2 regions of the Streptomyces sp. NPDC058092 genome follow, and region 1 is predicted to be linked to the other one. Evidence: predicted binding sites of a transcription regulator. Region 1 holds the regulator's gene; the other holds the start of a gene.
The links. Region 1 encodes HspR, which represses chaperone genes until heat shock. Its sites were predicted from a motif close to TTGAGNNNNNNNNNCTCAA; they were not measured.
Positions count from the first base shown of each region.

Region 1 (10,430 bases):
CGGCCAGTAGTTCTACGCCCTCCGGGGAATCGTCCCCGCATCAGCCTCCCGCGCCCGCGACCAGGCAACGGCGACAGGGATCGCACACAACACTCCGAGGAGTCCGGACGCACCGATGGTGTCCGCCGACGACCCGGACAGCTCCGCTGCCAGGCCACCCGTGGCGACACCGATCCCCTGCATGGCGATCAGCCCCGACCTGGCGAGCCCCAGCGCCTGGCCACGCTGGCCGGCCGGGGTCAGGAGTACGAAGGTGGCTCCGGCGGTGATCTGATAGGCGGAGCACACCCCTGACGCCATCAACACGAGCACGGCCACACCTACGCCGGGACCGAGCCAGTAGATGAGCAGCGGCAGATTCGCGCCGACCGCCAACGGCCCGAGCAGGCGGCGCCGCCACTCGTCCCCGACCTGAGCGCGCCCCAGAAGAGCTGCACCCAGCACCATTCCCGCCGGATGCGCGGCGAGCAGGAGTCCCACCGAGGCGGCGCCGCCGCCGACCTCGTCCGCGAAGGGGGCGGCCAGCCCCTCCGGCAGGACGATGAACCCCGCGAGCCACCCCAGCGCGACCAGCGACCGCAGCCTGCGATCCGACCAGATCAGTGCGGCCGCACCCCCGACCTGAGCGCCGAGCCGCTTCTTCCGCTCGTCGGCACCCGCCGCGGGACGGGCCTTTACGCCGAACCTGACCAGGGTCGCCGAGAGAAGGAAAGTCACCGCGTTCACACCCAGGGAGAGGTGACTGCCCAGCCATACGACCAGCACACCCCCGCCGGCGAAACCGACCAGCTGTCCGGCCTGGTGAGTGATCAGCATGACTCGCTGGCCCCGCTCGTATCTCTGCTCGCCGAGCACGGTCGGCAGCAGGGCGCCCTGCGCAGCGCCGAAGGGTGCCTCGGCCAGCTGCGCCAGCACCAGCAGCCCGGCCAGCAGCGGCAACGGCGTCCCGGGCAGGGCCATCAGCGCGACCAGCACCGCCCGCACCAGGTCGCATCCGATCATGACCGTACGCCGGGGGAAACGGTCCGCCAGGCCGGACAGGAGCACCCCGGACAGCAGAGCGGGCAAGGTGGTCAGCGCATACGTCGCCGCGGTCCATCCGGGCGAGTCGGTGCGTTCGAACACCAGCAACGACAGGGCCACACGTGCCAACTGGTCGCCCAGGATCGACTGAGCATAAGCGGCCCAGAGAGTACGAAATTCGCTGAGGTGAATGAGATTGTCACGTCTGGGCTTTTTGGGACCTGGACTTATCTCATCGCTTATCCGCTCGACCATGCGGGCACCCTACCGGCTGCCGAATTCGGTATCTGTTCGTCCTTGCGAACAGGTCGCGGAAGGCGGCTCGCAGTGTCCTGATCATTCACGTGGACCCGGGCAGGCGTTGCGGGCATCCGGGCATCTGTCCCGTTGCAGGGGCAGGGTGGTGCGACCTGGGGCAGAGCAAGGTGACGTGAATCCGCTCCTCGATGCGGAGTGGGACGTTCGGCTCAATATCGACGTTGAACAACGGATCACCGATGACGGCGATCGATTTCCCGTTTTTCCCGTTCTCCGGAAATCGCCGCAATTCTTCTTCAATTGCACTGCGGCGCGGACGACGAGTCCCCAGCCGGGACGCGTGGTCTTCCGGCCGGGGACATGACGTCGAACAGGTCGTACGCCGTCCGGTCGTACGCCGTCCGGTCGTACGCCGTCCACAGGGTCTACAAGGTCTTCCCCGAGGTCGCGGGGCCGACGAGCAGGCCGTCCCCGACCCGGTCCACCCGGACGGTGTCCCCGTCCTTGACCTCGCCCGCCAGGATCTCCTTCGCGAGCCGGTCGCCGATCGCCGTCTGGATGAGGCGGCGCAGCGGCCGTGCTCCGTAGGCCGGATCGTTGCCCTCCTCGGCCAGCCAGGCCAGGGCCTCCGGCGTGACGTCCAGGGTGAGCCTGCGCTCGGCCAGACGCCCCGCGAGCCGGTCGATCTGGAGCTTCGCGATGTGCGAGAGCTCGTCGCCGGACAGGGCGGAGAAGACCACCAGGTCGTCGAGCCGGTTGAGGAACTCCGGCTTGAACGAGGCCCGTACGACCTCCAGGACCTGTTCCTTCTTCACCTCGGGCTCGGTCAGCGGGTCCATCAGGAACTGGCTGCCGAGGTTGGAGGTCAGGATCAGGATGGTGTTGCGGAAGTCCACCGTCCGGCCCTGTCCGTCGGTGAGCCGGCCGTCGTCGAGGACCTGGAGCAGGATGTCGAAGACCTCGGGGTGGGCCTTCTCGACCTCGTCCAGCAGGACGACGCTGTACGGGCGGCGGCGGACCGCCTCCGTCAGCTGGCCGCCCTCCTCGTAGCCGACGTAGCCGGGCGGGGCGCCGACGAGTCGCGCCACGCTGTGCTTCTCGCTGTACTCGCTCATGTCGACGCGGACCATGGCCCGCTCGTCGTCGAACAGGAAGTCGGCGAGCGCCTTCGCGAGCTCCGTCTTGCCGACACCGGTCGGGCCGAGGAAGAGGAACGAGCCGGTGGGCCGGTCGGGGTCGGCGATTCCGGCGCGGGTACGGCGTACCGCGTCCGACACCGCCCGTACGGCCTCGGTCTGCCCGATGAGGCGCTTGCCGAGCTCGCCCTCCATGCGGAGCAGCTTCTGGGTCTCGCCCTCCAGCAGGCGGCCGGCCGGGATGCCGGTCCAGGAGCCGACCACGTCGGCGATGTCGTCCGGGCCGACCTCCTCCTTCACCATCGTGTCCTTGGCGGCCTCCTGCTCGGCCTCGGTCGCCTCCGCCAGTTCCCGCTCCAGGCCGGGGATCTCCCCGTACAGCAGCTTGGAAGCGGTGTCGAAGTCACCGTCGCGCTGGGCGCGTTCGGCCTGGCCGTGCAGTTCGTCGAGGCGTTCCTTCAGTTCACCGACGCGGTTGAGGCCCTGCTTCTCCTTCTCCCAGCGGGCGGTCAGGCCGCGCAGCTCCTCCTCCTTGTCGGCGAGGTCGCGGCGGAGCTTCTCCAGGCGCTGCCTGGAGCCGGGGTCGGTCTCGTTCTTGAGGGCCAGCTCCTCCATGTGGAGGCGGTCGACGGCGCGCTGGAGTTCGTCGATCTCGACGGGCGAGGAGTCGATCTCCATGCGCAGCCGGGACGCCGACTCGTCGACCAGGTCGATGGCCTTGTCGGGGAGGAAGCGGGAGGTGATGTAGCGGTCGGACAGGGTCGCGGCGGCCACCAGCGCCGAGTCCGCGATGGAGACCTTGTGGTGGGCCTCGTAACGGCCCTTGAGGCCGCGCAGGATCGCGATGGTGTCCTCGACGCTCGGCTCCGCCACCAGCACCTGCTGGAAGCGGCGTTCCAGGGCGGCGTCCTTCTCGATCCGCTCGCGGTACTCGTCGAGCGTCGTCGCGCCGACCATGCGGAGCTCGCCGCGGGCCAGCATCGGCTTGAGCATGTTGCCCGCGTCCATGGCGGAGTCGCCGCCGGCGCCCGCGCCGACGACGGTGTGCAGCTCGTCGATGAAGGTGATGATCTGCCCGTCGCTCTCCTTGATCTCGGAGAGAACGGTCTTCAGCCGTTCCTCGAACTCGCCGCGGTACTTGGCGCCCGCGACCATCGCGCCGAGGTCGAGCGAGACGAGCCGCTTGTTCCGCAGGGACTCGGGGACGTCCCCCTTGACGATGCGCTGGGCGAGCCCCTCGACGACGGCGGTCTTGCCGACGCCGGGCTCGCCGATGAGTACGGGGTTGTTCTTCGTACGCCTCGACAGGACCTGGACGACACGCCGGATCTCCTGGTCGCGTCCGATGACCGGGTCGAGCTTGCCTTCCCTGGCGGCGGCCGTGAAGTCCGTACCGAACTTCTCCAGGGCCTTGTACTGACCCTCCGGGTCGGGTGTGGTCACCCGGCGCCCTCCCCTGCTCTTCTCGAACGCGTCCAGCAGCCTCTTCGCACTGGCCCCCTGAGCGCTCAGGATCTCACCGGCGCGGCCGCCCTCGGCGGCGATCCCGATCAGCAGGTGCTCGGTGGAGATGTAGTCGTCGCCGAGCTCCTTCGCGCGCTGCGCGGCGTCCGCGATGACGGCGAGCAGCTCGCGGTTGGGCTGCGGAGGGGCGACGGTCGACCCGGTGACGCTGGGCTCCGCGCCCAGGAGCCGCTCCGTCTCGGTGCGTACGGCGATCTGGTCGGCCTCGACGGCGGCGAGCAGGTCGATGATGTTCTCGTTGTCCTCGCCCGCGAGCAGCGCGAGCAGCAGATGCCCGGGGGTCAGATCGGGGTGTCCGTCCTTCACGGCCCTGCTGGTGGCCGCGTTGATGGCGTCCCGGCTCTTGTTGGTCAGCTCGGCGTCCACGTGCGCTCTCTCCTCCTTGCGGTGACTGCTCTCTCCACAACGCTGACTGAGTCAACGTGCACAAAGTTGAGTCTATTCCACTCAACCTAGCCCACTCGCCTCTTCCGGGTGCTCTTTCGAGTGCTCTTTCGAGTGCGATTCCGAGTCAACCGGCCGGAGAGGGCCTCCGCCACCGCAGGGGCGGGCCACGGATCCGCACTCCCTACCCTGTTCCCCATGGCAGTCGACGTGACGAATCCGAGCCCCGAGTACCTCGCGTTCTGGCGCGAGTACCACCTGTGCACCCTGACCACGCCCCGCCCCGACGGCACGCCGCACGTGGTGCCGGTGGGCGTGACGTACGACCCCGAGGCCGGGCTCGCCCGCGTCATCACCAACAAGGGCAGCCAGAAGGTCGCCAACATCCTGGCCGCGGGCCCGGCCGGCGCCCGGGTCGCGGCCTGCCAGGTCGACCGCGGCCGCTGGGCGACCCTGGAGGGCCGCGCGACGGTACGCACGGAACCGGACGTGATCGCCGACGCGGTACGCCGCTACGCGGAACGCTACGAACGCACACCGGCACCCAACCCGGACCGCGTCGTCATCGAGATCACCCTGGACCGGGCGCTCGGCAGGGCGTGAGCAGGACTGCGAACTCTTGGGGCTTCCCGGGGCCCGGGGCCCGGGGCCCGGGGCAGCACAACGGCGCCATCGTGTTCAGGTCACGATGGCGCCGTTGTGTGGGGGAGTGCCGAGCGACATGTAACGACGGGGGATCGCTCAGGCACTGCGGGGGGTGGCGGAAATAGTCTCTTGCTCGAACAGCTGGTGGTCCCGCCGGTCGAGGTTGACGAAAATCATGTCGTACCGAATCGCACAGCGAACGGGCTGCGGAGCTCCACGCGGCTTGCGGAGGCATCGGTAGGCACGCACTTCGTCGTCGTCTTCGCGTGCGACAACGATGGGGTCGCCGAACAGAGTGACCATCAGCGAGTCGCCACAGCGGGGGATGGCAGTGACGAGATCGATGAAATGCCAGCCTGATCGGTAGGCCGTGGCCATTTCCCGCCGGAAGGTCCGGTCGTCCGGCGGGATGGTCATGCGCCCAGATGGGTTGGTTCGGACCAGGCGATGTCACCGGGCTCGACTGCCGCGTCGACGCTCCAGGCGATGTCGCCCGGCGCCGATGCCTGGGTGGACCAGGCGATGTCACCCGGCGCAGACGCCTGAGTGGACCACGCGATGTCACCCGGCGCAGACGCCTGAGTGGACCACGCGATGTCACCCGGCGCAGACGCCTGAGTGGACCAGGCAATGTCGTCCGGCGAGGATGCTGCCCCGCTGCTCCAGGCGATGTCGCTGCCGCTCAGCACCGCGAGTCCCAGGGCCGCGACGAACGAGGCGGCAAGCGCCGAGCGAAGCATTCGCTTATACATAGTCGGCTTCGTCCTCACTTGTGGATTCTTCTCCCCCGCACCTAAGACGATGTCCCACCTGGGCACACGAACACCACCGAGTCGATGCATCATGTTCCTGCATGTTCAGGAACATGGGGGGTGGAGAATATGGTCACAAGCGATACAAAGCTGACACATCCTCACGGGATCACTGAACTATGTGAAGCCGGAGGCCGTCTCTACGCCAGTGCTTTGCGCTCGGGACGCATTGCCCGCAGCGAGGTGGAACCGGCGCCCTGCCTCATGGACTTCGCCCTGCTCCACCCCGACCCCGACGATGCCGACTGGCTGCGGCCCGTCCCGCCGTCCGCCGCTCTGGCCAAGCGCCTGCAGCCCATAGAACGCGAGATCCAGGAGCGCCGGCGACATTCGGTCCTGCTGGCCGAGTCCTTCGAGCCGTTCATGGACATCAGCGCCCAGGACCCGCCGACCACGCACGCGATCACCGTGCTGGAGGGCGTCAACCGGATCAATGCGGCACTCGATCTTGCCACGGCGGAGTGCCGCTCCGAAGTCCTCACCGTCCAGCCCGGCGGCGGCCGTAGCGAAGACCGCCTCAGCGAAGCCCTGGAAAGGGGCCTCTCCGTGGTGGACCGCGGTGTCAGCATTCGCACTCTCTATCAGCACACGGTACGTCACAGCCCCGGCACCCTGGCCTACGCCGAGCGGATGGCCGACGACGACGTGGAGATCCGGACGCTCGAGGAGCTCATAGAGCGACTCATCGTCTTCGACCGTACGGTCGCGTTCATACCCGCTCAGGACGACCGCCAAGTCGCCCTGGAACTGCGCCACCCTGGACTGGTCGAGTATCTCGTCAAGGTTTTCGAGCAACTCTGGGCCCGCGCGGCTCCCCTCCTGGAAGAGGTCAAGTACAACCCGATCCCCAAGGGCATCAGCGGTGTTCAGCGCTCCATCGCCCAACTCCTCGTAGAGGGTCATGTCGACGACTCGATCGCCCGCCGTCTCGGCATGAACGTCCGTACCTGCCGCGCGCACGTCGCCAAGCTGAACGCCGCCCTCGGCAGCAGCAGCCGGGCCCAGCTCGGCTACCTGATCGCCCGGTCGGGGATCCTGGAGCAGGATCCCGACTGAAGGGGCCGCAACCGCAATACGGGGGAGAACGACCGCGGCCCCCGGCACCGGAGAGGTTCATCACCAGGCACAACGAGCGTCCCTCTCCGGCTACGTCTTCACCACCGTCATCTTGCTGCATTGCCAGAAGTGGGGCGGCACAGATGGGCAGAGACGAGGACGAACTCGGACACTCCCACAGAGACGGCGAATTGCGTGAGGCGGCACTCCGGCTCTACGCCGGGGCACTGCGCACCGGACGGATCGCGCAGGCCGCCCCGTCTCGCTCAGTCGTCGCCGATGGTCCCTACCGAGGTGAACAGATACACGAACATCGGCAGCAGAAAACCCGGGACGCTCAACAGCCATTCTACGGCGGCTGGTTCCGCGCCCATGAGCAGCGGACGCCAGCCCAGGAACACTCCGACCGTCACCAGCGCGCGGACCGTCTGGGGAACCGGGGACCAGGCCAGCCTCCGTCATCCCGCTCTCCCGGCTGGAACGCATGCTCGGCCACCACCCCGGCGGCGGCGCCGCCCTCCACCGGCTCGCCCAAGCCGTCGAAAGGCTCGCCGAGCGGCCCGTCCACATCGAGGTGGACTCGCAGACCATCGCCCGCGCGGTCCTCGTCGGACAGCGCAAGCTCGCCCGGAGGTGAGGCACTCGTGGCCAGAAATCTGTGGATAGGCAAGCCGGGACTGCTGCGGGAAATCCCGCAGGCGGCCCGGAGCTGGGATCGCAGTACCGAACTCAACGTCACCGAGTTCAAATCGCTGGACGGGCAGATCACCGCGATCGCACCCGCCCGTACCGCGCGCAGGCTGAAGTTCTCCTGGGAGTGGCTGGAGCCCGCCGACGCCGATCATCCGGTGCGGCTCGCGCGGCGCGTGAACGGCCCGGGGATGCTGGGACGCAATGTGTATGCGGGGCGGACCGTCGCCGTACTCGATCCCGTCTCCGTCAATCTGCTCGATCCCTATCAGGCCGCCGCCCAGAGCACCCATCCCAGCGGCGCCGATCACTGGTTCACCGTGCAGGGGTCGATCACCATCAGCCCGTTCACCGACGATGTCGTGCTGGGGAGCTGCGAGGACGCCGCCACCCGGATCGGCTGGCGGCACGGTGTCTGGCCGGGCTGGCCCGTGATGCCCGGCATGAAGGTCTCCTGGCTGCTCCCGCCCGACTGGATCGCCGGACTGTCCACGGCCCAGCTGGACTGGAAGGACGTGGACGGGGGATACCTCGCGAGCGAATCCGCGTCCGGCACGACCGTCACAGGTACGGCCCCCGAGGGCGCCGCCTTCGTCACCCCGGTCGGCGGCCCCGGCGCCACCGGAATGACCGGACTGGCCGGCGCCTGCCTGACCATCGGCGAGGCACCCGTGGCGCTGGCACTCGGCGAAGGCTGCCCGGCCATGGCGGTGACCGGCTGCACCGACGTCCCCTCACCCCGTCTCCCGTACCGGAACATCGGCATCGACCTCGTGGACGTGGCACTGGAGCGGCTGCACCGCTCCGTCGATGTCGGATTCGCCACTACCCGAGGTGATTTGGCACTGCTGCTGCAACGCGTCGACCAGACCGACAAAGCACTCGGGGAGCACGAGGAGCGCCTCGACGCGCTTGAGCGGGCCCGCTGGCCGCTGCCCTCGCTGGCCGCGGTCACCTCGTGCGCCGCGCTGGCTCTCACGCTCTGGCAGTCCTCGGGGAAGTGACCTCCCTGGACGCAGGGGGGATTGCCCTCCCCTGCAGAGAAAGGACGTAGAAAGGTCAGGGCCCGTCCCCCGTGCGCTTCACGGGAGACGGGCCCTTTCCTCGTACGTACGGTGCGGGTACGCCGGACCCGCTCAGTCCTTCGGCCGCTTCGGCCGCCAGACCATCAACGCGCTGGTCTGCTGCATATCCTGATACGGCACCAGATCGCGCCGGTACGAGGCATGCACCTGGGCCTCGCGCTGCTGCATCGCCGCCGCCGCGCCCTCCACCGCCGCCGAGAGTTCGGCGACGCGCTGCTGGAGGGCGGCGACCTGGTTCTCCAGTTCGATGATGCGCTTGATGCCGGCGAGGTTGATGCCCTCGTCCTGCGACAGCTGCTGCACGGTGCGCAGCAGCTCGATGTCGCGGGCCGAGTAGCGCCTGCCGCGCCCGGCCGTGCGGTCGGGCGAGACCAGGCCGAGGCGGTCGTACTGGCGCAGTGTCTGCGGATGGAGGCCCGAGAGCTGGGCCGCGATCGAGATCACGTACACCGGCGATTCATCGGTCAGTTCGTACGGATTGCGTCGTCGGCCGTCCACCTCAAGCTCCCTTCGCTGCCTGGAAGAGTTCTGCCCGCGGGTCACGGCCCGCAGTCGCCTTCCGGTAAGCCTCCAGCGCTTCCCTGGCCTCGGTGCCCAGCTCCCTGGGCACCGTCACCTCGACGGTGACCAGCAGGTCGCCCCGGGTGCCGTCCTTGCGTACCGCACCCTTGCCCCGGGCGCGCATCGTGCGCCCGTTGGGGGTGCCGGCCGGCAGTTTCAGGGTGACCGGCGGGCCGCCGAGCGTGGGCACCTTCACCTCGCCGCCGAGCGCCGCCTCCGTGAAGTCGACGGGCACGGTGACCGTGAGGTTGTCGCCCTTGCGGCCGAAGACCGGGTGGGCGTCGACATGGACCACGACGTACAGATCGCCGGCCGGTCCACCGCGCTCGCCCGGACCGCCCTTGCCGCGCAGCCGGATCCGCTGACCGTCCGAGACGCCCGCCGGGATCCTGACCTGCATGGTCCGGGAGGACTTCGCCCGTCCGCTGCCCTTGCAGACATCGCAGGGGTCCTGGGCGATGAGGCCCCGGCCCTTGCAGTCCACGCAGGGATCGGTGAGCGAGAAGCCGCCGCCGGTGCCGCGCGACACCTGGCCGGTGCCGAGACAGGTCGGGCAGACCCTGGGGGTGCCGTTCTTGTCACCGGTGCCGGAACACGCCTTGCACGGCGCCTGGCTGGACATCCGCAGCGGGACCGTGGCCCCCTCGACCGCCTCGGTGAAGCTGAGCGTCACCTCGGACTCGATGTCCTGGCCGCGGCGCGGCTGCACCCGCGTCCCCGTACCGCCCCGGTTGAACAGGCCGCCGAAGACATCGCCCAGACCGCCGCCGCCGAAACCGCCGGCTCCGCCGCCCTGGCCCCCGCCCTGGGTGCCTCCGAAGAGGTCGCCCAGATCGAAGTTGAAGTTGCCTCCTGCGCCCGGAGGGCCGGCCCGGAAGCCGCCGTTGCCGAAGAGGGCGCGCGCCTCGTCGTACTCCTTGCGCTTCTTGCTGTCGCCGAGGATGTCGTTCGCCTCGGAGATCTCCTTGAAGCGCTCCTCCGCCTTGTCGTCGCCCTTGTTGGCGTCCGGGTGGAACTCGCGGGCGAGCTTCCGGTACGCCTTCTTGATCTCGGCGTCGGTGGCGTCCTTGGGGACGCCGAGGACCTTGTAGTAGTCCTTCTCGACGAAGTCCTTCGTGCTCATCGACGTCCCTCCTTCCGGACGATCGGCCTTGGGGCCCGCCCCGTGGCGGGCCGGCCGGCGCGGCGGGGGGGCCCCGCGGGGGGGGGACGGGGGTAGGTCCAACACCGGGGCACCCCCCAACACCGCAGGGGGC
Region 1 is NZ_JBHVSY010000002.1:489,400-499,829, reverse strand. Features, by position in the region: gene ACFVV1_RS06050 (MFS transporter) at 13-1,278, opposite strand; gene clpB (ATP-dependent chaperone ClpB) at 1,707-4,307, opposite strand; gene ACFVV1_RS06040 (TIGR03618 family F420-dependent PPOX class oxidoreductase) at 4,524-4,928, shown strand; gene ACFVV1_RS06035 ((2Fe-2S)-binding protein) at 5,067-5,387, opposite strand; gene ACFVV1_RS06030 (5'-nucleotidase) at 5,384-5,722, opposite strand; gene ACFVV1_RS06025 (helix-turn-helix transcriptional regulator) at 5,852-6,838, shown strand; gene ACFVV1_RS06020 (hypothetical protein) at 7,105-7,251, opposite strand; gene ACFVV1_RS06015 (hypothetical protein) at 7,323-7,475, shown strand; gene ACFVV1_RS06010 (hypothetical protein) at 7,483-8,532, shown strand; gene ACFVV1_RS06005 (heat shock protein transcriptional repressor HspR) at 8,665-9,111, opposite strand; gene dnaJ (molecular chaperone DnaJ) at 9,113-10,297, opposite strand.

Region 2 (20,345 bases), on a different contig from region 1:
TGTGCGGACCAGACCGCGAGAACGCCGCCCGGCGTCAGCCGCTCCCGGCAGTCCGCCAGACCGGCGGGGGAGTACAGGCTCGTGTTGTCCTCGGTGACGGTCCAGTCCGGCCCGTTGTCGATGTCCAGGCACAGGGCGTCGTAACGGTCCGTAGTCGTGCGCAGATACGCGACGAGATCCGTCGTCAGGACCGCGGTCCGCGGATCGGCGAGCGCCGCACCGGAGATCCTCGCCAGCGGCCCCTCCCGGTGCCAGTCCACGACCGCCTGCTCCCGCTCGACGACGGTGATCCGCCCCCACCGCGGCTCGGTGGCGGCCCGCACGAGCGAGAACCCGACGCCGAGCCCTCCGATGAGCACCGCCGGCGCCGTCCGGCCCGCGGGCAGCGCGGCCAGCGCCGCGTCGATCAGCAGCCGCTCCGACCGCCCGTCCGAGGTGTCCATGAGGAAGCATCCGTTGGCGATGATCTCGAAGCCGTCACCCCGCTCCCGCAGGACGACCTCGCCGTACGGGCCTTCCCGGCGGTCGAGCGTGACGGGGGCGAGGGTGTCGAGGCCGTGGATCACGGGGCTGTGGAACGCGGGGCCATGGATTTCGGGCATGGTGCGGGTCTCCGGTGGATGACGGATGCGGTTGTATGGACGGGGTCCCCGCCATCCTGGCCGGTCGGCGCGGCCGGAGGCCAGCGGATTGCCGGATCCGCCCGATCCGTTCCCGTCTGTCCTGGGGCGTGCGACGTCGCGCGTTACGCGCCCTCCGGGCGTGCGCCGCGCACCGCGAGGAGGGCCGCCCCGACCGCGTACGCCGTCAGGGCCACCATCCACGCCCCGGCCTGCGGGCCCGGCTGCATCGGCCAGGCCCACACCGCCGCCGCGCCGCCGGGGGTGTGGGGTGCCGCCAGATAGACGGCACCGCCGTAGACCGTCATCGGCAGCCAGCTCAGCCGGGCACCGATCAGCGCGGCGGAGGCCACGGCCACCCCGGTCGCGCCGAGCGCGTTGCGCACCATGGCCGGCCCGCCGAACGCCTCCGGGTGCCCCGGGACCGCCAGCGCGAGCGCCCCGGTCGTCAGCACGGTCAGGACCAGCAGATGCAGCAGCCGGCGCGGCCACCACCGGCGTACGCCGGTCCGGTCCAGCTCGTCGCTGTGCGCGTGCAGGCTGGTGCCGATCGCGGCGGAGGCGAGCAGCGGGGCCAGTACGACGACCGGGATGCGGGCGGTGTGGTCGAAGTACGGCCTGGTTTCCAGCCAGTGGGCCGCACCTGCGGCCACGAGAACGATGCCGGCCAGGGCGACGGCGGTGAGGGGGAGGGCGCGGGAGCGGATATAGAGGACGGGGACGGGCGGTGCGGAGTGGATCGGTCGATGGCTCACAGGACCGGGACCTCCGCGGACGTGCAGTCCGCCGGGACGGCCAGGTAACGGCCGAGCCAGACCTTGCGCTCGGCGTCCGGCATGGCCTTGAGGCGGGCGAGATGGCGCGAGTCCGGATTCCACAGCGAGTCCTCGCCGCTCAGCCAGCTGATGACCGCGTCAGCCGTGCGTGCCATCTGCTCACCCTCCTTCCGGCCCTTCTCGTCCGGGCCGGCCGGGCAGTCACGGTTCACCAGACCGAGGGCGGTCTCCTGGACGTACCGGTGGGGATCGGTCAGCCGATTCCGGGTGATGCCCCAGCCACGCCCCACGTGTGCGAGAGCGGCTTCGCCGTCCTTCGGGGCGGTCCCGTTGTCCACGTATCTGACCGGTGCGCCCGGGACTCCCTCCAACCGCGTGAACATCCCCCGCAACGCCTCGGACGCCTGGGGGAGCACCGGGGCGTCGACGGCTCTCACGCAGATCTGCGGCGTGCCGGGGGCGGCCTTCGTGCAGACGCTGCGTGCCACGGCCGGATCCTCCCGGAACAGGTCCTCGCCCGTGTGCGCGATCACCGTTGCGGCCGTGATCGCCAGGGCGAGGGGAACAACGGCCAGGTGGCGGCGCCGCGCCGCGTACCCGAGCAGCACGGCGACGGCGATACCGCCCGTCCACGTCACCAGAACCGGGGCGAACCACCACACCGGTACGGATCTGTCCAGGAAGACCTCCTGTGCCGGGCTCAGGAATCGGGCCGACGAGTCCAGATAGCCCGGGAACCCCAGGACGACGTACGCGCACACCGCCGACACCGGAGCGATCAGCCGCCAGCGCACCAGCCTGCCGACGACGAAGCCCACGAAGCCGATGGACATCAGGAAGCCGAGATCCGCGGCGACGACCGAGACGGAGGGACCGCCGGCCGCCGTGTACGGGGCGGTCGCCGCGAACGCTGCGGCCAGCGCGACCAGATACCCGGCCGCCGCCCACAGCACGATCGGCGCCGCGGCCGTCGTCACCTGCGCGAGCCGGCCGCGCGGCACCGAGAGCAGCAGCTCGGCGGTGCGGCGGCGGTGCTCCCGGCCGCCCTGCCAACAGGCCGCTGCGGCGACCAGCGGACCGCCGAGCAGCGCCGCCGCCGAGTGCAGCTGGTTCTGCGTCTCTCCCCAGCTGCCCTGCCACTGGGGCGCCTTGCCCCACAGCGGAACGAGGACGGTGAGGGCGAGCGCGAGTCCGGTCCAGGGGGCGATCCCGCGCCGGAGCTCGGCCAGTAGCGCGGTGTGCGCCGGACGGCGTGCGGGTGTTCCGGAGCCGGTCATCGGTGCGCCACCGCCGCCCGGTGCGCCCGGAGCGCGGCGGTGTAGCCGCGCTCGATCGGGTTGCCGTCCGGCCCGCCCGCGCCGGTGTCCTCGCCGCCGAGCGCCGTCAGCTCCCGCGTCGTGCCCCGGTACGCGATCCGCCCGGCCTCGATCAGCGTCACATCGGTGCAGGCCGCGGCGACGTCCTCGACCAGGTGGGTCGAGACGATCACGGTGGACGCCCTGCCCAGCTCCCGTATCAGCGCCCGGAATTCGACCCGCTGCTCGGGATCGAGACCGGCGGTCGGTTCGTCGAGCAGCAGCAGGTCCGGATCGTTGACGATCGCCTGGGCGATGCCGACGCGCCGCACCATGCCGCCCGACAGGGTCTTCACCCGCGCGTCGATCCGGTCGGTCAGACCCACCCGGTCCACCGCGCGCTCCACGGCCTCCGGGGCCGTCGCCGCGTCCATCTCCTTGAGCCAGGCCACATAGGCGACGAACTCGCGGACGGTGAAGCCCGGGTAGTACCCGAACTCCTGCGGCAGGTAGCCGAGCCTGCGCCGGACCGCCGCGCGGCTGCGGTGGTCGGACTTCGCGCCGACCTCGTTTCCGAACAGCTCCACCCGGCCGCCGGACGGCGCGGCGACCGTCGCGAGCACCCGGATCAGCGAGGTCTTGCCCGCTCCGTTCGGCCCGAGGAGTCCGTGCACACCGGGGGCGAAATCGAGATCGACGGCGTCGAGCGCGGCCTTTTTGCGGTGCCGGACGGTCAGCCCCCTGACCGTGACGGTGCTCATGACAGTGGTGTCGCTCATGCGTTCACGCTCACAACGTCTCCAGATGGTCGAAAGATCTACGGCGTACGACGAGCAGCACGGCGCACCCCAGCGCCCCGGCCGCCCAGCCGCCCTGTGCGGCGGGCCCCGCGAAGTACCGCGCGGCCTCGGCCGCCGGGGTGGCGATCCCCGGCGCGGAGGAGGTGGCGAAGGCGGGCAGGAGCACGGCGGCCGCCCATGCCACGGCGACGGACGAGGCGCCGTTGCGGCAGCCGACGTACGAACCGAGGGCGAGCGCCGCCAGCGTCATCGCCAGCCCCGGCAGCAGCCAGGCCGCCGGGCCCGGCCCGCCGGCGGACGGGGGCAGCGCGGCCCCGGCGAGGGTGAGCGCCGGAATGCTCGCGCCGAGCACCGCGGCGGTTCTGGTCAGCAGCAGCCGGAGCCCGCCGGACGGGGTGGCGGCGGCGATCTCATGCATCGGGTCCGAGTGCCGTCCGTAGGAGACGACGACCCCGGCGAGCGGCAGCACCGGCGCGATGACGAGGAGCAGCGGCCGCGTGGCGGCGCCGAGCCCGGCCCCGTACGCCAGAGCGAGGGCCCCGACGGCGACCAGCACCAGCGCCAGCAGCCACGCACCGCGCAGCGCGGGCCCGGCGGCCCACAGCAGACGCCCGGTGCGGGAGGCGGACGCGGGGAAGCGGACGCGACGGTTCGGGGCGGGCCTCCTGCACGGAACGCCAGTGTCCCTCCGGGCGGGCCCCTGCCCAGGAACGTCCGTGCCGCTCCGGGCGGGCCCCTGCCCAGGAACGTCCGTGCCGCTCCGGGCGGGCCCCTGCCCAGGAACGTCCGTGCCGCTCCGGACATGCCTCCTCTCCGGACGCACCTCCGACGCGACCGCGGCCAGCACTCCCGCCCGCACCCCGTCCAGCAGTGCCGCCGACTCCCGCCGCGCCCGTACCGCCGCAGAGACCCGTGCCGCGCACCCCCCGCACGTCTCCACGTGTTTCTCCAGGGACCAGGCGTCCGTCTCCGCCGCCGAACCGGCGGCGTACCGCCCGGCCAGTTCGGCGCCCACGTGCCAGTGGGGCAGTCCGCTGCCTCTCCTCATGCCGTCGCCTCCCGTCGTCATGCCCTGCCTCCCAGCGGTCCGGCTTCCGGCGCCAGCAGTTCCAGCGCGGCGCGCAGCTCGCGTCTGGCCCGCATCGCCCGGGTCTTGACCGTGCCTTCCGGTATGCCGAGGAGCCGGGCCGTCTCGCGGGTCGTGAGTCCGTCGACGACCGTCGCGCGCAGGACCTCGCGCAGCTCGGGCGAGATCCGGTCGAGTGCGGCCCCCACATGCCCGTACTCCAGACCGGCCAGCACCCGCTCCTCGGCGGACGGCACCGCGGCCGCCCACTCCTGGCTCCCGGCCCGCTCGGCCTGTGCGGCGAGATCGGTGCGGGCATGGACCCGCTGGGCGTCCACCAGCCGGCGCGAGGCGATCACCCAGAGCCAGCCGCCGATCCGCGCACCGCGGTGCGAACCGGCGGAGCGCCAGGCGGTCACGAAGGTGTCCTGGAGGACTTCCCGTACGGTCTCGGGGTCCGGGCACCGTCTGCTCAGCCGGGCGAGCAGCCAGCCCGCGTGCCGGTCGTAGAGCGTCGCCAGGGCCGCCGTATCCCCCTGCGCGACGGCGCGCAGCAGGGCGTCGTCGTCATTTCGGTCCTCCCCCGAGGGGCGCAACAAACTCACACCCCTCTATCGGGCACCGGGCCCGGGTCGGTTCATACGCCGCTCATGTGGCTCAGGCCATGGACGGCGTGGGGGACGATCACGGAGGGTGGGACGTTGTTTCGGGGGGCTTGTACGGAAAGGGGCCTCACGCGGTGCATCAGGGTACGGACAGGACGGTTCGGGAAGAGCACCGCGCGGCGCCACTGCCCGACGCCATACCGCGTCAGCGCCTTACGGGCGAGAGCGCCGCTCCTCCGGCCCGCGAGACCCGCGAGACCCGCGAGGTCCGCGAGGCCCGCAAGACCCGCGAGGCCCGCCGGTGGCTGCGGCTGCTGCCGACGCCCCTGGGTACCCCGTTCACCTTCGGGTATCTGCTGGTGCTCGTCGCCACGTCCCTCTTCATGGAGTACGCCGATCCGGCCACCGTCTCCGCCGTGCTGCGCGAATCGAGCACGGATGTCGCGCACCTCGGCGATACCCTGCTGCTCGTCCTGGCCGCCAGCGCGCTGTGGGTCGTCGGCGGGCTCAGCTCCCCGTACGTCTTTGGCTTCGCTCTCGTGCTGACCGCGCTGGAACGCCGCATCGGCGGATGGCGCACCGCCGGGGTGTTCCTGCTCGGTCATGTCGTGGCGACGCTCGCCACGGAGATCCCGGTCGGGCTGTCGGTGGTGGCCGGTCATCTGCCGGAGTCCTCGCTGCACCGGCTCGACTACGGCATCAGCTTCGGGCTGATGGCGAGCGTGGGTGCGCTCGCCGGACTGCTCACGCCGTGGCTGCGGGGGCTGGTGCTCGGTGGGGCCGGCGCGATGCTGCTGCGCGATCTGTTCGAGCTCAGCAGCCCCCTCACCAACTGAGGGCATCCACTGGCGCTGCTGCTCGGTGTGGCCTGCTGGCCACTGCTGCGCAGGGCCGGTGCCGCCCGGGGCTCGGACGGATCAATACGGACGCGCGCAGGGATCACCGCTGCGTGCATGCACGCAGGACCGGACCCGGCCTGCCGGGCGTGCGCACAGCGTTCAGTTGATCGCTCACAGCGAACATGCTCCGGGGAACAATGAGCGGCTCATGAGCATTGAGTCTTCATAACTCAACTTGACTGCCGAAGGGGAGATCATGGCTACCGAGTCCAATGCGGTCACTCCGCTCGCCCTGCCCGTGCTGCCGCTGGACGACGAGGTCGTGCTGCCCGGGATGGTGGTGCCTCTGGACCTGTCCGACACCGATGTACGCGCCGCCGTGGAGGCCGCACAGGCCGCAGCCCGCGAGGGCGGCGGCAAACCCGAGGTGCTGCTTGTGCCACGGGTCGACGGGACGTACACCGGCACCGGTGTCATCGGCACCGTCGAACAGGTCGGACGGCTTTCGGACGGGGATCCGGGCGCGCTCATCCGCGGCCGTGGCCGGGTACGGATCGGGGCCGGGACCAGCGGACCGGGCGGGGCGCTCTGGGTGGAGGGGGCACGGATCGACGAGGCCGTCCCCGATCCGCTCCCCGGGGCCGCCGCCGAGCTGGTCAAGGAGTACAAGGCACTCGCCACCAGCTGGCTGAAGAAGCGCGGCGCCTGGCAGGTCGTGGACCGGGTCCAGCAGATCGAGGACATCTCCGCGCTCGCCGACAATTCCGGTTACTCACCCTTCCTCACCACCGCCCAGAAGGTGCAGCTCCTGGAGACCGTCGACGCGGTCGCCCGGCTGAAGCTCGCCATCCAGTGGCTCGGTGAACACCTCGCCGAGCAGGACGTCGCCGAGTCCATCGCCAAGGACGTCCAGGAGGGCGTCGACAAGCAGCAGCGCGAATTCCTGCTGCGGCGCCAGCTCGACGCCGTACGCAAGGAGCTTGCCGAGCTCAACGGCGACCCGGAGGACGAGTCCGACGACTACCGGGCGCGCGTCGAGGCCGCCGACCTTCCCGAGCACGTCCGCGAGGCCGCGCTCAAGGAGGTCGACAAGCTGGAGCGTTCCTCCGACCAGAGCCCCGAGGGCTCCTGGATCAGGACCTGGCTCGACACGGTCCTCGAACTGCCGTGGACGGAGCGGACCGAGGACGCGTACGACATCCGCGGCGCCCAGCAGGTCCTCGACGCCGAGCACGCCGGCCTGCAGGACGTGAAGGAGCGGATCACCGAGTACCTGGCGGTCCGCAAGCGGCGTGCCGACCGCGGCCTGGGTGTCGTCGGCGGGCGGCGCGGCGGTGCCGTGCTGGCGCTGGTGGGGCCTCCGGGCGTGGGCAAGACCTCGCTCGGTGAATCCGTCGCGCACGCCATGGGCCGCAAGTTCGTCCGCGTCGCGCTCGGCGGGGTGCGGGACGAGGCGGAGATCCGCGGCCACCGGCGTACGTACGTCGGCGCCCTGCCGGGACGTATCGTCCGGGCCATCAAGGAGGCCGGTTCGATGAACCCGGTCGTCCTGCTCGACGAGATCGACAAGGTCGGCTCCGACTTCCGGGGCGACCCGGCGGCCGCCCTGCTCGAAGTCCTCGACCCGGCGCAGAACCACACCTTCCGCGACCACTACCTGGAGGTCGAACTCGACCTCAGCGACGTCGTCTTCCTGGCCACGGCCAATGTGCTCGAAGCCATCCCGGAGGCGCTGCTCGACCGGATGGAACTGGTCAGGCTCGACGGCTACACCGAGGACGAGAAGGTCGTCATCGCCCGTGACCACCTGCTCCCGCGTCAGCTGGAGCGGGCCGGTCTGGCGAAGGACGAGGTGACGCTCGACGAGTCCGCCCTGCGCAAGCTGGCCGGCGAGTACACCCGCGAGGCGGGCGTACGGAACCTGGAGCGGGCCGTCGCCCGGCTGCTCCGCAAGGTCGCGGCCCAGCACGAACTGGGCGAGCGGGAGCTTCCGTTCACGGTCACCGAGGCGGAGCTGCGCGGTCTGGTCGGACGGCCGCACCACGTCCCCGAGTCCGCCCAGGACCCGGCCGAGCGCCGCACCGCGGTGCCGGGCGTGGCCACCGGGCTCGCGGTGACCGGTGCGGGCGGCGATGTGCTGTTCGTGGAGGCGTCGCTGGCCGACGCGGAGACCGGGGGGTCCGGACTGACCCTCACCGGTCAGCTCGGCGACGTCATGAAGGAGTCCGCGCAGATCGCGCTGAGCTTCCTGCGGTCGCACGGCGCGGAGCTGGAGCTGCCGGTCGCGGATCTGAAGGACCGCGGCGTGCACATCCACTTCCCGGCGGGCGCGGTCCCGAAGGACGGCCCGAGCGCCGGCATCACGATGACGACGGCGCTGGCCTCGCTGCTCTCCGGACGGCTGGTCCGTACGGATGTGGCGATGACCGGTGAAGTCTCGCTGACAGGGCGGGTGTTGCCGATCGGCGGCCTGAAGCAGAAGCTGCTGGCCGCACACCGGGCCGGAATCACGACCGTGGTGATCCCGAAGCGGAACGAGGCGGATCTGGACGACGTCCCGGCCGAGGTACTGGACACCCTGGAGGTCCACCCCGTGACGGATGTGCGCCAGGTGCTGGAGATCGCCCTCGCCCCGGCCTCCGCGGCCAGGCCCGAGGAGAGGATCCCGGCCGCGGCGTAGCGGCCACGGCGTGACGGACGTGGCCCCACGTGCGTACCGGTACGGACGGCCCGCCTTCCCGGCAACGGGTGGGCGGGCCGTTCCCGTGTTCCGGCCGTGCGGGTCCGGGGCGGGGCGTCTGCCGCCTTCCATCCGCACGGATCCGGCCGGGAAGCGCGGATCAGGGGCGGTAGATGGTCCCCGGGACCGGCTCGGCGGGTGCCATCAGCTGCGGGACGGTGACGAAGGTGTAGCCCTGCTTCTTCAGCGCGTCGATGATGCCGGGCACGGCGGGCACCGTCCCCTTGTAGATGTCGTGCAGCAGGATGACGCCGTCCCTGCTCGCCTGGTCCAGGATGCGCTTCTTGATCAGCGCCGAGTCGTTCGTGGAGTAGTCCTTGGCGGTGGCGCTCCACAGGACCTGGGAGAGTCCCAGGTCCTTGCTGATGTCCGAGACGGTGTCGTCGGTGCGGCCCTGCGGCGGGCGCATCAGACGCGGCTTCCTGCCGGTGATCTCCGCTATCGCGTCCTGCGTCTTCTCCAGCTCGGCGCGTATCTCGGCGGGCTTCCTGTCCGTCAGGATCTGGTGGGTCCAGGTGTGGTTGGCCACCTCGTGTCCCTCGGCGGCGAGCCTGCGCACGGTGTCGGGGTACTTCTTGACGTGGTTCTTGCCGAGCAGGAAGAAGGTCGCGTGCACCTTCTTCTCCTTGAGGATGTCCAGCAGATGCGGGGTGTCCTCGCCCGGTCCCGCGTCGAAGGTCAGCGCTATGCACTTCGCCTTGCGGCAGTCCACCGGGCCGAAGGAGCCCTTGGCGTCGGAGCCCGCGTCGCCGCGCGCCGAGGCCGGCGCGGTGGTCTGCATGGAGCAGCCGCTCAGCGTCAGGGTGAGCGCCGTCACAAGGGCGGCGGCCAACCCCGTACCGATCGACTTCGTCTTCATGGACAAGGCGGGTCACTCCTCCGTGGCTGAACAAGGCACGCGATGTGCGGCAGGGAAGGACTATACACACGGGGTATACACCGGGTGTATAAGGGGCTTCGGTGTCAGCTCGGAGGGTGAAGTTCCTGGTCAGGAGTGCGAACAGGGTAGAGCCCCCGGTGACGGGGGTGCGTCACCGGGGGCTCTACCGTGCGACGGGGGTGACCGGCGCGGGCGCGGCGGGGCGGGCTCAGCCGTTGGCGAGCGCCTGTACGCGGTCGAGGGCGCCGTTGAAGTGGTTGTGGTCGCCGACGTAGGGGCCGGACGAGGTGTACTGCCAGATCGTGTAGTAGCCCCAGCCGGCCGGGAGTTCGCCGACCGTGGAGTTGTAGCGGGCCACCCACAGCGGGTTGGTGGTGCCGAAGCCCGCGTTGTTGCCGGTGCAGGTCTGCCACCAGCTGGTCGCGGTGTAGATGACCGCGTCACGTCCGGTGCGCGCCTTGTACGTGTTCACGAAGTCGCGGATCCAGGACACCATGCCGGCCTGGGTCTTGCCATAGCACTGGGCGCCGTACGGGTTCCACTCGATGTCCAGGACGCCGGGCAGTGTCTTGCCGTCCCGCGACCAGCCGCCCCCGTGGTCCACGAAGTAGTTGGCCTGGGTGGCGCCGCTCGTGGTGTCGGGGGTCGCGAAGTGGTACGCGCCCCGGATCATGCCGACGTTGTACGAGCCGTTGTACTGCTGGGCGAAGTAGGGGTTCGTGTAGTACGTCCCCTCCGTCGCCTTGGTGTAGGCCCACTTCACGCCGCTGTTCCAGAGCGTCGCCCAGTCGACGTTGCCCTGCCAGCCGGAGACGTCGACGCCTTCGGTCTGGGCGGCGAGGGTTTCGCTCGGCAGTCCGCCCTGGCCGTCATGGGCGACGACGCCCATGCCCATCGTGGCCGTGCCCCGGGCGGGCTTCTTGGCCGCCGCGGCGGTGTCGTGGGTGCCCGCGGCGCTCGCCGCGCCGGGCAGGGTGAGGAGGAGGGAGAGGGCTGCGAGCAGAGTCCCGGCGGCCGCGAAGCGCGGGCGACGGGATGTTCTGGAAGCGGATCTGAGCACCGGCATGTGAGTGCCTCCGAGGCCTTGGTGGGGGGACGTGCTGATCCCAGGGGCACGGGGAGTACCCCTGTCGGCATGACATGGTGTGAACATGCCATGCATGACGCTACGCACGTAGACCCGTGCTGCGGAAGGGGGCCTTGGCGCTGCCGTTGGTCTACGCCTGCGAAATACTGGCCGAGCTGCGGCGATGGCCGGCGGTGAAAGAAACTTTCAGCGGCAGGAAAGCTCATGAGGGGTGTTGACGTGCACGGGAGCGAAAGTACTGGTGAACCCGGCGCGACCGGAGAAAGTGGTGTGGACCACGCATTCCTTGCCCTGGAACGGGAGTTGGCTGTCTTTCTGCGCCGGGCGCGGGCCAACTCCGGCGAAATGGCGCGCGAGGTCCACCCCGAACTGGAGGCCGCCGCCTACGGACTTCTCGTACGGCTGGAGTCGGCCGGGCAGCAGCGGGCCACCGATCTCGCGGCCTACTTCGGGGTCGGCAAGGCGACGATGAGCCGTCAACTGCGGGCCCTGGAGAACCTCGGACTGGTGGCACGCGAGCCCGATCCGGCCGACGGCCGGGCCTCTCTCGTCCACCTCACCGCCGAGGGGCTGGCCCGCTACCGCAGCGTCCGCGACGCCCGCCGCGACCGCTATGTGCGCAAGCTCGCCGACTGGGACCGGGCCGAGGTGGCCGAACTGGCCCGGCTGCTGCACCACTTGAACGCCCGCGCGGAGGACTGACGCCCGGCCCCGGCTCTGTCCCTTTCCCCGGCTGCGTCCCCGTCACACCAGCGCGTAGACCGCCGTCGCGTCGTCATGCGTCTTGCCGCGGCGCAGAAACGTGCGTTCCGTGTCCGCGTCCTCAAGTGCCCTGACCCGGTCGATCAGCCCCTGCGTCCCCTCCTTGTGGAGCACCCCGAGGCAGTCCGCCCAGTCGCCCTTGCGGAACATCTCCGTCCAACGGGCCGCCCCGTCGGTCATCGCGGCCAGCGCCCGCACCCGGTCGAGCGGGGTGCGTCCGGTGACCGCGCGGGCCGCCACGGCGGGATCGGCGGCGGCCGTGAAGAAGCCGCCCTCCTTGTTCCGCACCGTGGCATCGGCGATCGCGTCACTGGCCAGCGAGCCCGGCGGCAGGCGGTTCAGCCGGTCGTCGAGGAGGGGGTGCACGGTCCCGTCGGGAGCTTCGAGCAGCAGTACGGAATCGGAGAGCACCAGGTGTTCGACCTCGCGTTCGTCCCAGCGCGCCATGACGACCGTTGCCTGCGGCGTCCGCACGTGAGAAAGGTCACACGTGGAGCGGTGTGCGCCGGCGGTGCGCCGGATGGACTCGGCCAGTATCTCCTGGAGGGTCAGATCCCGTCGCGAACCAGACAGTTCGACCAGCGAGCCACCCAGTCGTGCGGTGAACCAGGGGACCGAGTGCACACAACCGTCGTCACCCGGTGGCGGAGTCACTCCGTCGAGCAGGACCAGCGTCCCGCCCTGGCCGGAAGCGGGCAGGGCGGTCGCGGCCCAGTCCTCGTTCGGGCGGTCGGGGGCGCCGGGGGCGGTCGCGAGTTCCATGCGCATACAGCCAGTCTGCACGACGCCTTCACGAGCCCTGCACGGTCCGGTGTTGGCCTGTACCAGCAGGTCAGGCGGATGCCAGGAGCGGAAGGAATGGCTCCGTACGGCATGCGGGCGGGCATCCTGCCAAAGCCCGGGCGGAAGTTCCAGCCGACGGGCCAGGTGTGCCGGGCGCGCCCCGAGGGGAGACTTGTTCGTCAACTCCGGAGTGATGTTCACTCGTTCAGGTGGCGGAGTGGTTGATGCGCGCCCCCCTCTCAAAAGCACTGGAATGGTCAGAAGCCGTACCAGCGGTCGGGGGCGCTCGTTCATATGTGACCGTGCGTCACCTCTGCTTCAAGGGCGGACGAGTCAAGATTGCGAGCACCGGTGCAGAAAAAGCGGCCTCGGAGCAAGGGCAGTAGGCACAGCGGTTCCGGGCTGACGCCTCCGGCACCCGCCGAGAGCGAGGGCACCCGTCGCGCGGTGCGCGTACGCAGTCGGCTGGTCGCCGGTGTCGCGGTCGTCGGTATCACCGTCATCGCCGCGGGAGCGCCCGCGGCCCTCAGTGCCTCCGCCGACCTGAACGACTCGCAGCGGCTGGTCACCCTCGCCGAGCTGAACCAGCAGGCCATCGCGCTGGCCCACGCCCTCGCCGACGAACGTGACGAGGTCACCGCGTACATCGCGGCCGGCCGTGACGAGGAGTCCGGCCCGGCGGGCGAGGGCAAGGGCGACCCCGGCAGCCGGAGCGCCCGCGTCGACCAGCGGGTGGACGAGATCAGGGGCGCGGCCCCGGCCGCACTGCGCCGCGACCTCTCCACCATCCCCTCCCTGCGCCGCGACGCGCTCAGCGGCAAGGGCACGGCGCTGGCCGCCCATCAGGCGTACTCCGAGGTCATCGCCAAGCTCCAGGACCTCGCCGACGAACTCGCCGAGAAGACCCCGCCGCGCGCCGCCGAGGCCACCCGCGCCCCGCTCGCTCTCGGCCGGGCCACCGAGCAGGCCTCCGCCACCCGCGGGCTGCTCCTCGCCGCGCTGTCCGTACCCCGCAAGGTCACGACCCCGCAGTTCGACCAGATCACCGGACTGCCCGTCCAGACCCAGGACCAGGGCAGCAGCAAGGACGACCGCACCCGTGACGAGCTGAGCGCAGCCGCCCAGCAGGCCCGGGTCCGCGAACTCGCCTCGCTCGCCGACTTCGACCAGGCCGCGGGCTCCACCGCCCGCGACAAGCTGTCGTCCACCGTCACCGGGCCCGAGGTCAACAGCGCGGAGAAGTACCTCAACTCCCTCACCGACCGCCCCGAGCTGTCCGAGTCCGACCAGCGGACCAGCAGCAAGAAGGCCGAGGCGGCCCTCTCCGCCCGGATCGACCGGATGCGGGGCGTCGAGTCCGCCCTCGGCACCGCACAGGTCCAGCACCTGGAGCAGCTCCGCGACGACGACGTCACCGCGCTCGAACTGCGGATCGCGCTGCTCGGCGGCTGCCTGCTGATCGCCATCGGCGTCTCCACCGCCGTGGCCCGTACCCTCACCCAGCCGCTCGCCGTCCTGCGGATCGGCGCCGCCCGCCTCGTCGCCGAGCCCGACAACGCCGAACCGGTCCGCTACACCGGCCGCAACGACGAGTTCGCCCAGGTCGTACGGTCCATCAACGCCCTGCACGGCAAGCTGCACGGACTGCTCCACGAGTTCAACGGCCGCTTCGAGAGCCTGGAGACCGAGCGCGGCGAGCTGATCGCCGGACGCGAGGCGCTCACCCTCCAGCGCGCCGAACTCCAGGTCATGGCGTCCGACCTCACCGCCCAGCTGGAGCGGCTGAAGAACACGGTCCACCACACCTTCGTCAACCTCTCGCTGCGCACCCTCGGCCTCGTCGAGCGCCAGCTCGGTGTCATCGAGAACCTGGAGGAGCGCGAGCACGACCCGGAGCGGCTGGCCACCCTCTTCAAGCTCGACCACATGGCCACGGTCATGCGCCGGCACAGCGAGAACATGCTGGTCCTCGCGGGCGCCGAGCACGGGCACGGGCACGCGGGCCCGATCCCGCTGGTCGACGTGTTGCGCGCGGCCGTCTCCGAGATCGAGCGGTACGAGCGGGTCACCATCCAGTCCCTGCCGCCGCACGCCCAGATCGCCGGTTTCGCCGCCGACGACCTCAGCCACCTCGTCGCCGAACTCCTGGAGAACGCGACCTCCTTCTCCCCGCCCGACTCCCATGTCCAGCTCTCCGGCTGGCTGCTGGAGACGGGCGAGGTGATGCTCTCCGTCCAGGACGAGGGCATCGGGATGTCGGCCGTACGGATGAGCGAGCTCAACACCCGGCTCGGCGACCCCACCTTGTTCGATGCGGGGGAACGGGACGACAAGGCGGCGTCCGGTGCCGGGCTCGGCCTCCAGGTCACCTCGCTGCTGGCCGCGCGCCACGGCGTACGCGTCCAGCTGCGCGACCACAACGGCAGCGGGGTCACAGCGGTCGTCGTCCTGCCCCAGGCCCTGCTGCCGAAGGCGCCACCGGCCGCCACGCCGCCGCCGCTGAAGGTCCCCGGCGACACGCCCGCGCTGAACCTTCCGGGGTCGGTCGCCGAGGCCAACTCCAACGCGCTGCCGGCGCGCACGCTCGCCCTGCCCGGCGACCCGCTGATCGCCGCGGCCGAGCAGACGATCCGCGAGTCCGGGGCGGCCGTTTCCGAGCCGGTCTCCGAGCCGGTCTCCGAGCCCGTTTCCGAGCCCGTTCCCGACCCCGGGCACACGGTGGACAACGCCCCGGCCGCCGCCGAGGCCGAGGCCGAGACCACGATGCAGGTCCGGCTCCCGGTGGTGCCGGAGTTCGCCGACGTCCCCGAGTTCAGGGCTCCCGACCCGTACGCCATCGGCCCCGACCGCCACGAGCGCACCGCCGACGAGTCCCCGGCCCCCGCGCCCGTCGCCGACGCCCTGCCCGGCCCCCGCAAGGCGGAGCCGCAGCCCCAGCAGCAGGAGCGCATCACGGACAAGGGGCTGCCCAAGCGCACCCCCAAGGTCGTCAAGCCCACCACGGAATCCGGCACGGAGCGCAAGGGCAGCCTGGACAAGGAGGCGCTGCGCCGTCGGCTCGGCGGCTTCCACCAGGGCGCGAAGAACGGCCGCCGGGACGTCGAGGCGGAGATCGCCGAGATCACGGCGACCCAGCCGTTCCCCGGGGCCGCGGTACACGCCGGGCGCCCCGCACATACCGAGCCCAGTGACCCGGCCGACCGTAACGACGGCCGAACCGATGAGACGGGGGACACAGTCGAGGAGGCACGCAGTTGACTGCGCCCAGCACATTCGGGCTGAGTACCGAAGCCCGGAATCTTCACTGGTTGCTGAGCAATCTGGTGGAGGAGGTGCCAGGGGTCCACTCGGTCACCGTCGTCTCGTCCGACGGACTGATGCTGCTCTCCTCCGACCCCGGCCATCTGATCACCCACGAGGCCACCGGCCGGCAGGACGGCCCCAGGGGCTCCAGCGCCGACCTGGCCACCATCGTCTCCGGCATCGGCAGCCTCACCGTCGGCGCCGCCAAACTGATGGACGGCGGCGGCGTCAAGCAGACCATGGTCGCCATGGACGAGGGCAGCGTCTTCGTCATGTCGATCAGCGACGGCTCGCTGCTCGGTGTGCACGCCACCCCGGACTGCGACATGAGCGTCATCGCGTACCACATGGCGCTCTTCGTCGGCCGAGCCGGACACGTACTCACCCCCGAACTCCGCAGTGAATTGCGCAAATCGATGGAGAGCACCCAGTGACGCCCGCTGCTGAACCCGCCCGCAGGCTCCCCGTCCGCGGGTCCGACCGAAGGCCCGCACGGGTCCGCCCGTACTCCCTCACCGGCGGTCGTACCCGCTTCGGCCACGTCCTGCTCGTCGAGACGTTCGTCGCCGCGCTCGAAGCGCCCGAGGAGCGCCGCGAGCTGACCAACGGCAACCTGTCCACCCGGGTCATGCCGGAGCTTCAGGCCATCGTCGAGATCTGCCGCCGGATGCGTACGGTCGCGGAGATCTCCGCACTGCTGAAGATGCCGCTCGGCGTCGTCCGGGTGCTGATCAGCGACTTGGCCGACCAGGGAAAGATCCGCGTGTACGGGACCGGTCACGGCACCGGCCAGCCCGACCGCGCACTGCTCGAAAGGGTGCTCAATGGACTCCGCCGTCTCTGAGTCGCCGCTCTTCGCCCCGCGCCAGCCGGGAGCCAGGGACCAGGCCGAAGAATCGCTGCAGGCCTGGCAGTTGGACCACACCAGGGCCCCCATCGCCACGAAGATCGTGGTCGCGGGCGGGTTCGGCGTGGGCAAGACGACCTTCGTGGGGTCCGTCTCCGAGATCACCCCGCTGCAGACCGAAGCGATGATGACCCAGGCCAGCGAGGAGACCGACGATCTCTCCGCGACGCCCGACAAGCTCACCACGACCGTCGCGATGGACTTCGGCCGGCTCACGCTCGACGACGACCTCGTGCTGTACGTGTTCGGCACACCGGGCCAGCAGCGCTTCTGGTTCATGTGGGACGACCTGGTGCGCGGCGCGATCGGCGCGGTCGTGCTCGCCGACACCCGGCGGCTCGCCGACTGCTTCCCCGCACTCGACTACTTCGAGAGCTGCAGCCTGCCGTACATCGTTGCCGTCAACCACTTCGAGGGAACGCCGGGGTTCGAGCCGGAGGACGTCCGGGAGGCCCTGACTGTCCCGCCGCACGTGCCTGTTGTGATCATGGACGCGCGTAACAAGATCACCGTCGTCGAGTCGCTGCTGGCCCTCGTGGGCCACGCCCTCGACGCGACCCCGGCATAGCTCGCACGCAACACGTAACGGAGAACCGCGATGCGGAAGATACTCATAGTCGGAGCCGGCCAGTCCGGTCTCCAGCTCGCCCTCGGACTGCAGTCCAAGGGGTACGAAGTCACCCTGATGTCCAACCGCACCGCCGACGAGATCCGGTCAGGCCGGGTCATGTCGACCCAGTGCATGTTCCACACCGCGCTCGAGTACGAACGCGACTACCAGCTCAACTTCTGGGAGTCCCAGGCCCCGCGCATCGAGGGCCTCGGCGTCTCGGTCGCCGCGCCCGACTCCTCGCGCGCCGTCGACTGGGTCGGCAAGCTGGACGGCTTCGCCCAGTCCATCGACCAGCGCGTGAAGATGGCCGGCTGGATGGAGACCTTCGCCCAGCGCGGCGGACAGCTCGTCATCCACGGTGCCGCCGTCTCCGACCTGGACTACTTCTCCCGTACGTACGACCTGGTGATGGTCTCCGCGGGCAAGGGCGAGCTGGTCTCCATGTTCGGCCGGGACGCATCCCGTTCGCCGTTCGACGCCCCGCAGCGCGCCCTGGCCGTCGCGTACGTCCACGGAATGGGCCCGCGCCCCGAACACCCCGAGTTCGACGCGGTCCGCTGCAACCTGGTCCCCGGCGTCGGCGAGCTCTTCGTGATGCCGACCCTGACCACGTCCGGCCGCGCCGACATCCTGTTCTGGGAGGGCATCCCGGGCGGCCCGCTCGACGCGTTCCAGGGCATCAAGGACCCCTCCGAGCACCTCGCCAAGACGCTGGAGCTCCTGGAGCGTTTCCTGCCATGGGAGTACGCCCGCGCCACCAAGGTCGAACTGACCGACGCCAACGGCACCCTGGCGGGCCGTTACGCCCCGACCGTCCGCAAGCCGATCGGCCGGCTGCCCGGCGGCGGTCTGGTCCTCGGCGTGGGGGACGTGGTCGTCGCCAACGACCCGATCACCGGCCAGGGCTCCAACACGGCCTCCAAGTGCGCGAACTCCTACCTGAACTCGATCATCGAGCACGGCGACCGCGAGTTCGACGCGGAGTGGATGCAGGCCACGTTCGACCGGCACTGGGAGACCACGCAGCACGTCGTGAAGTGGACCAACGCGATGCTCGGCGTACCGCCGGAGCACGTACTGAACCTGATCGGCGCCGCCGGCCAGCTCCAGCCGGTCGCCAACCGCTTCGCCAACGGCTTCAACAACCCGGCGGACTTCGAGAACTTCTTCTTCGACCCCGAGAAGACGAACGCGTACCTCGCCGAGGTGTCCGGCGCCGCGTCGGCCGCCTGACCGCAGCAAACGGGCCGAGTCCCGTCGGGAACCCGACGGCACTCGGCCCGGCTGTCATCCACGGCCTCCGTCGCCCGGGGCCTACCCCTGGGGCGCCGAGGACGAGCCGTACCCCGCGTCCGATCCCGCGGACGCCCCCTGCGGAAGCTGCGGCGCCTCGTACGCGGACAGCGGCACGCCCTGCGGATCCGGCCGTACGGCGCCCAGCAGCGGGTTCGACGCCAGCGGCGAGACCTTCACCTGCGCGCCCGGCCGGGGTGCCTGCACCACCAGACCGTTGCCGACGTACAGCGCCACATGGGTGGCCTTCGGGAAGTAGATCACCAGGTCACCCGGGCGCAGCGTGTTCAGCGGCACCTTCGGCAGCTGCCGCCACTGCTCCTGCGAGGTCCGCGGAATGACCCGGCCCGCCTTCGCCCAGGCCTGCGAGGTGAGCCCCGAGCAGTCGAACGAGTCCGGCCCCTCCGCGCCCCACACGTACGGCTTGCCGACCTGCCCGATCGCGTACCTCACCGCCTGGCCGCCTGCCTGGGACGGCGGCTTGACCGAGGACAGCGCGCCCGAGGCGGCCAGCGCGCCCTGGGCCTTCGCCGTGCCCTGCTGCTCCAGCCGGGCCAGCTCGGCGAGCTGAGCGGCGGAGAGCCTGGCCAGCTTCGCCTCGACGACCTTGAGCCGCGACTGCACGGCGTCCCGCTGCTTCTTCCGCTTCGCGGCCAGCACCTGCTGCCGGCCCAGCACCTTGCGCGACTCGGTCGCCAGCTCGTCCGCGCGCTTCTCCGCACCGGCGAGCCGCTTCACGGTCGCCGCCTGCCCGGTCGCCGTCCGCCGGATCACGTGCTCCTGGTCCAGGAAGTGCTCGGGATCGGGGGCCAGCAGCAACCGCAGGTACGACGACAGGTCCGACCGCCCCTGGTACTGCTCCCGGGCCAGCTCTCCCGCCGCGTCCCGACTGCCGGCCAGCGCGACGCGGGCGGCGCCGAGCGAGGCACTGAGCTTCTTCGCCTGCGCCGTACGCTTCTTCAGCTCCGCCGCGGTCCCGTTGTACGCCTCGGTGGCCTCCTCGGCCTGCTGGTACAACGTCTGCAACTCGGTCAGCAACGATGCGACGCCCCTGCCCGCTGCCGCGGGGGCCGGGGCGGGAACGGCCGTGGGCGCGACGGACGGCTTCGCGGCACCGCTCGCCTCCGGTCCCGGCTCAACGGGTGCGGCGGCTGCCGGCGAGGCTACGACGATCGTGGCCAGCGCCGCGGTGCAGACCACGCTCAAGACTCCGCCTGACACGACATCACCTCCGGTGACGGGGCGAATCACGGAACTACCCCATAAGTGAGCGCAACGAATCAATACGGTCACCCGGTGTCAGGAGATTCAAGAACCCTGCGGTGTGGCGACAGACGGATTCGCCCGGAAGGCGGTGAGCGGGTGCGGATGCCGGGGGCTTCGGCTACGGCCTGTCCGGCGGATCAGGGACAGGGTTGCGGTCCTCTCGTAACGGGTGGCGAGGCAGCCCCGCTGGTTCGGACTCGATGGACCTCGAGCGTGCCCCTGCGGGCCCGGGGCCGGTGCCGTCGAGTGGAGCGGCGCGGAAGGGCGCACCATGGTAGGACGCGAGCACGACATGGAGTACCTGCCAGGAGTTCGCCGGTGGCACGTGGACAGTTGCGGATCTACCTCGGGGCGGCCCCCGGGGTCGGGAAGACGTACGCCATGCTCGCGGAGGGGCAGCGGCTGCGTTCACTGGGCGCGGATGTCGTCGTGGGCTTCGTCGAGCCGCACGGGCGTCGGCCGACCGCGGCCATGGCCGACGGTCTGGAGACGATTTCCCGGCGTACTCTGGCCCATCGTGGTGCGGCGTTCTCCGAGATGGATCCGGACGCGGTGCTGGCCCGCCGCCCTCAGGTCGCGCTGGTGGACGAGCTGGCCCACTCCAACGTTCCGGGGGCCCGCAATGCCAAGCGGTGGCAGGACGTCGAGGAGCTCCTCGACGTCGGCATCGACGTCGTCACCACGCTCAACGTTCAGCACCTGGAATCCCT
Region 2 is NZ_JBHVSY010000001.1:602,443-622,787, forward strand. Features, by position in the region: gene ACFVV1_RS02950 (spermidine synthase) at 1-602, opposite strand, end outside; gene ACFVV1_RS02955 (hypothetical protein) at 746-1,375, opposite strand; gene ACFVV1_RS02960 (hypothetical protein) at 1,372-2,673, opposite strand; gene ACFVV1_RS02965 (ABC transporter ATP-binding protein) at 2,670-3,470, opposite strand; gene ACFVV1_RS02970 (zf-HC2 domain-containing protein) at 3,481-4,560, opposite strand; gene ACFVV1_RS02975 (RNA polymerase sigma factor) at 4,557-5,162, opposite strand; gene ACFVV1_RS02980 (rhomboid-like protein) at 5,297-5,998, shown strand; gene lon (endopeptidase La) at 6,258-8,681, shown strand; gene ACFVV1_RS02990 (polysaccharide deacetylase family protein) at 8,842-9,600, opposite strand; gene ACFVV1_RS02995 (lysozyme) at 9,830-10,687, opposite strand; gene ACFVV1_RS03000 (MarR family winged helix-turn-helix transcriptional regulator) at 10,913-11,410, shown strand; gene ACFVV1_RS03005 (hypothetical protein) at 11,453-12,238, opposite strand; gene ACFVV1_RS03010 (nitrate- and nitrite sensing domain-containing protein) at 12,605-15,511, shown strand; gene ACFVV1_RS03015 (roadblock/LC7 domain-containing protein) at 15,508-15,990, shown strand; gene ACFVV1_RS03020 (DUF742 domain-containing protein) at 15,987-16,400, shown strand; gene ACFVV1_RS03025 (ATP/GTP-binding protein) at 16,381-17,031, shown strand; gene ACFVV1_RS03030 (styrene monooxygenase/indole monooxygenase family protein) at 17,062-18,309, shown strand; gene ACFVV1_RS03035 (NlpC/P60 family protein) at 18,391-19,590, opposite strand; gene ACFVV1_RS03040 (DUF4118 domain-containing protein) at 19,954-20,345, shown strand, end outside.
Region 2: a site for HspR is predicted at 6,217-6,235, ahead of lon (endopeptidase La). Genes of this name have one in related genera too.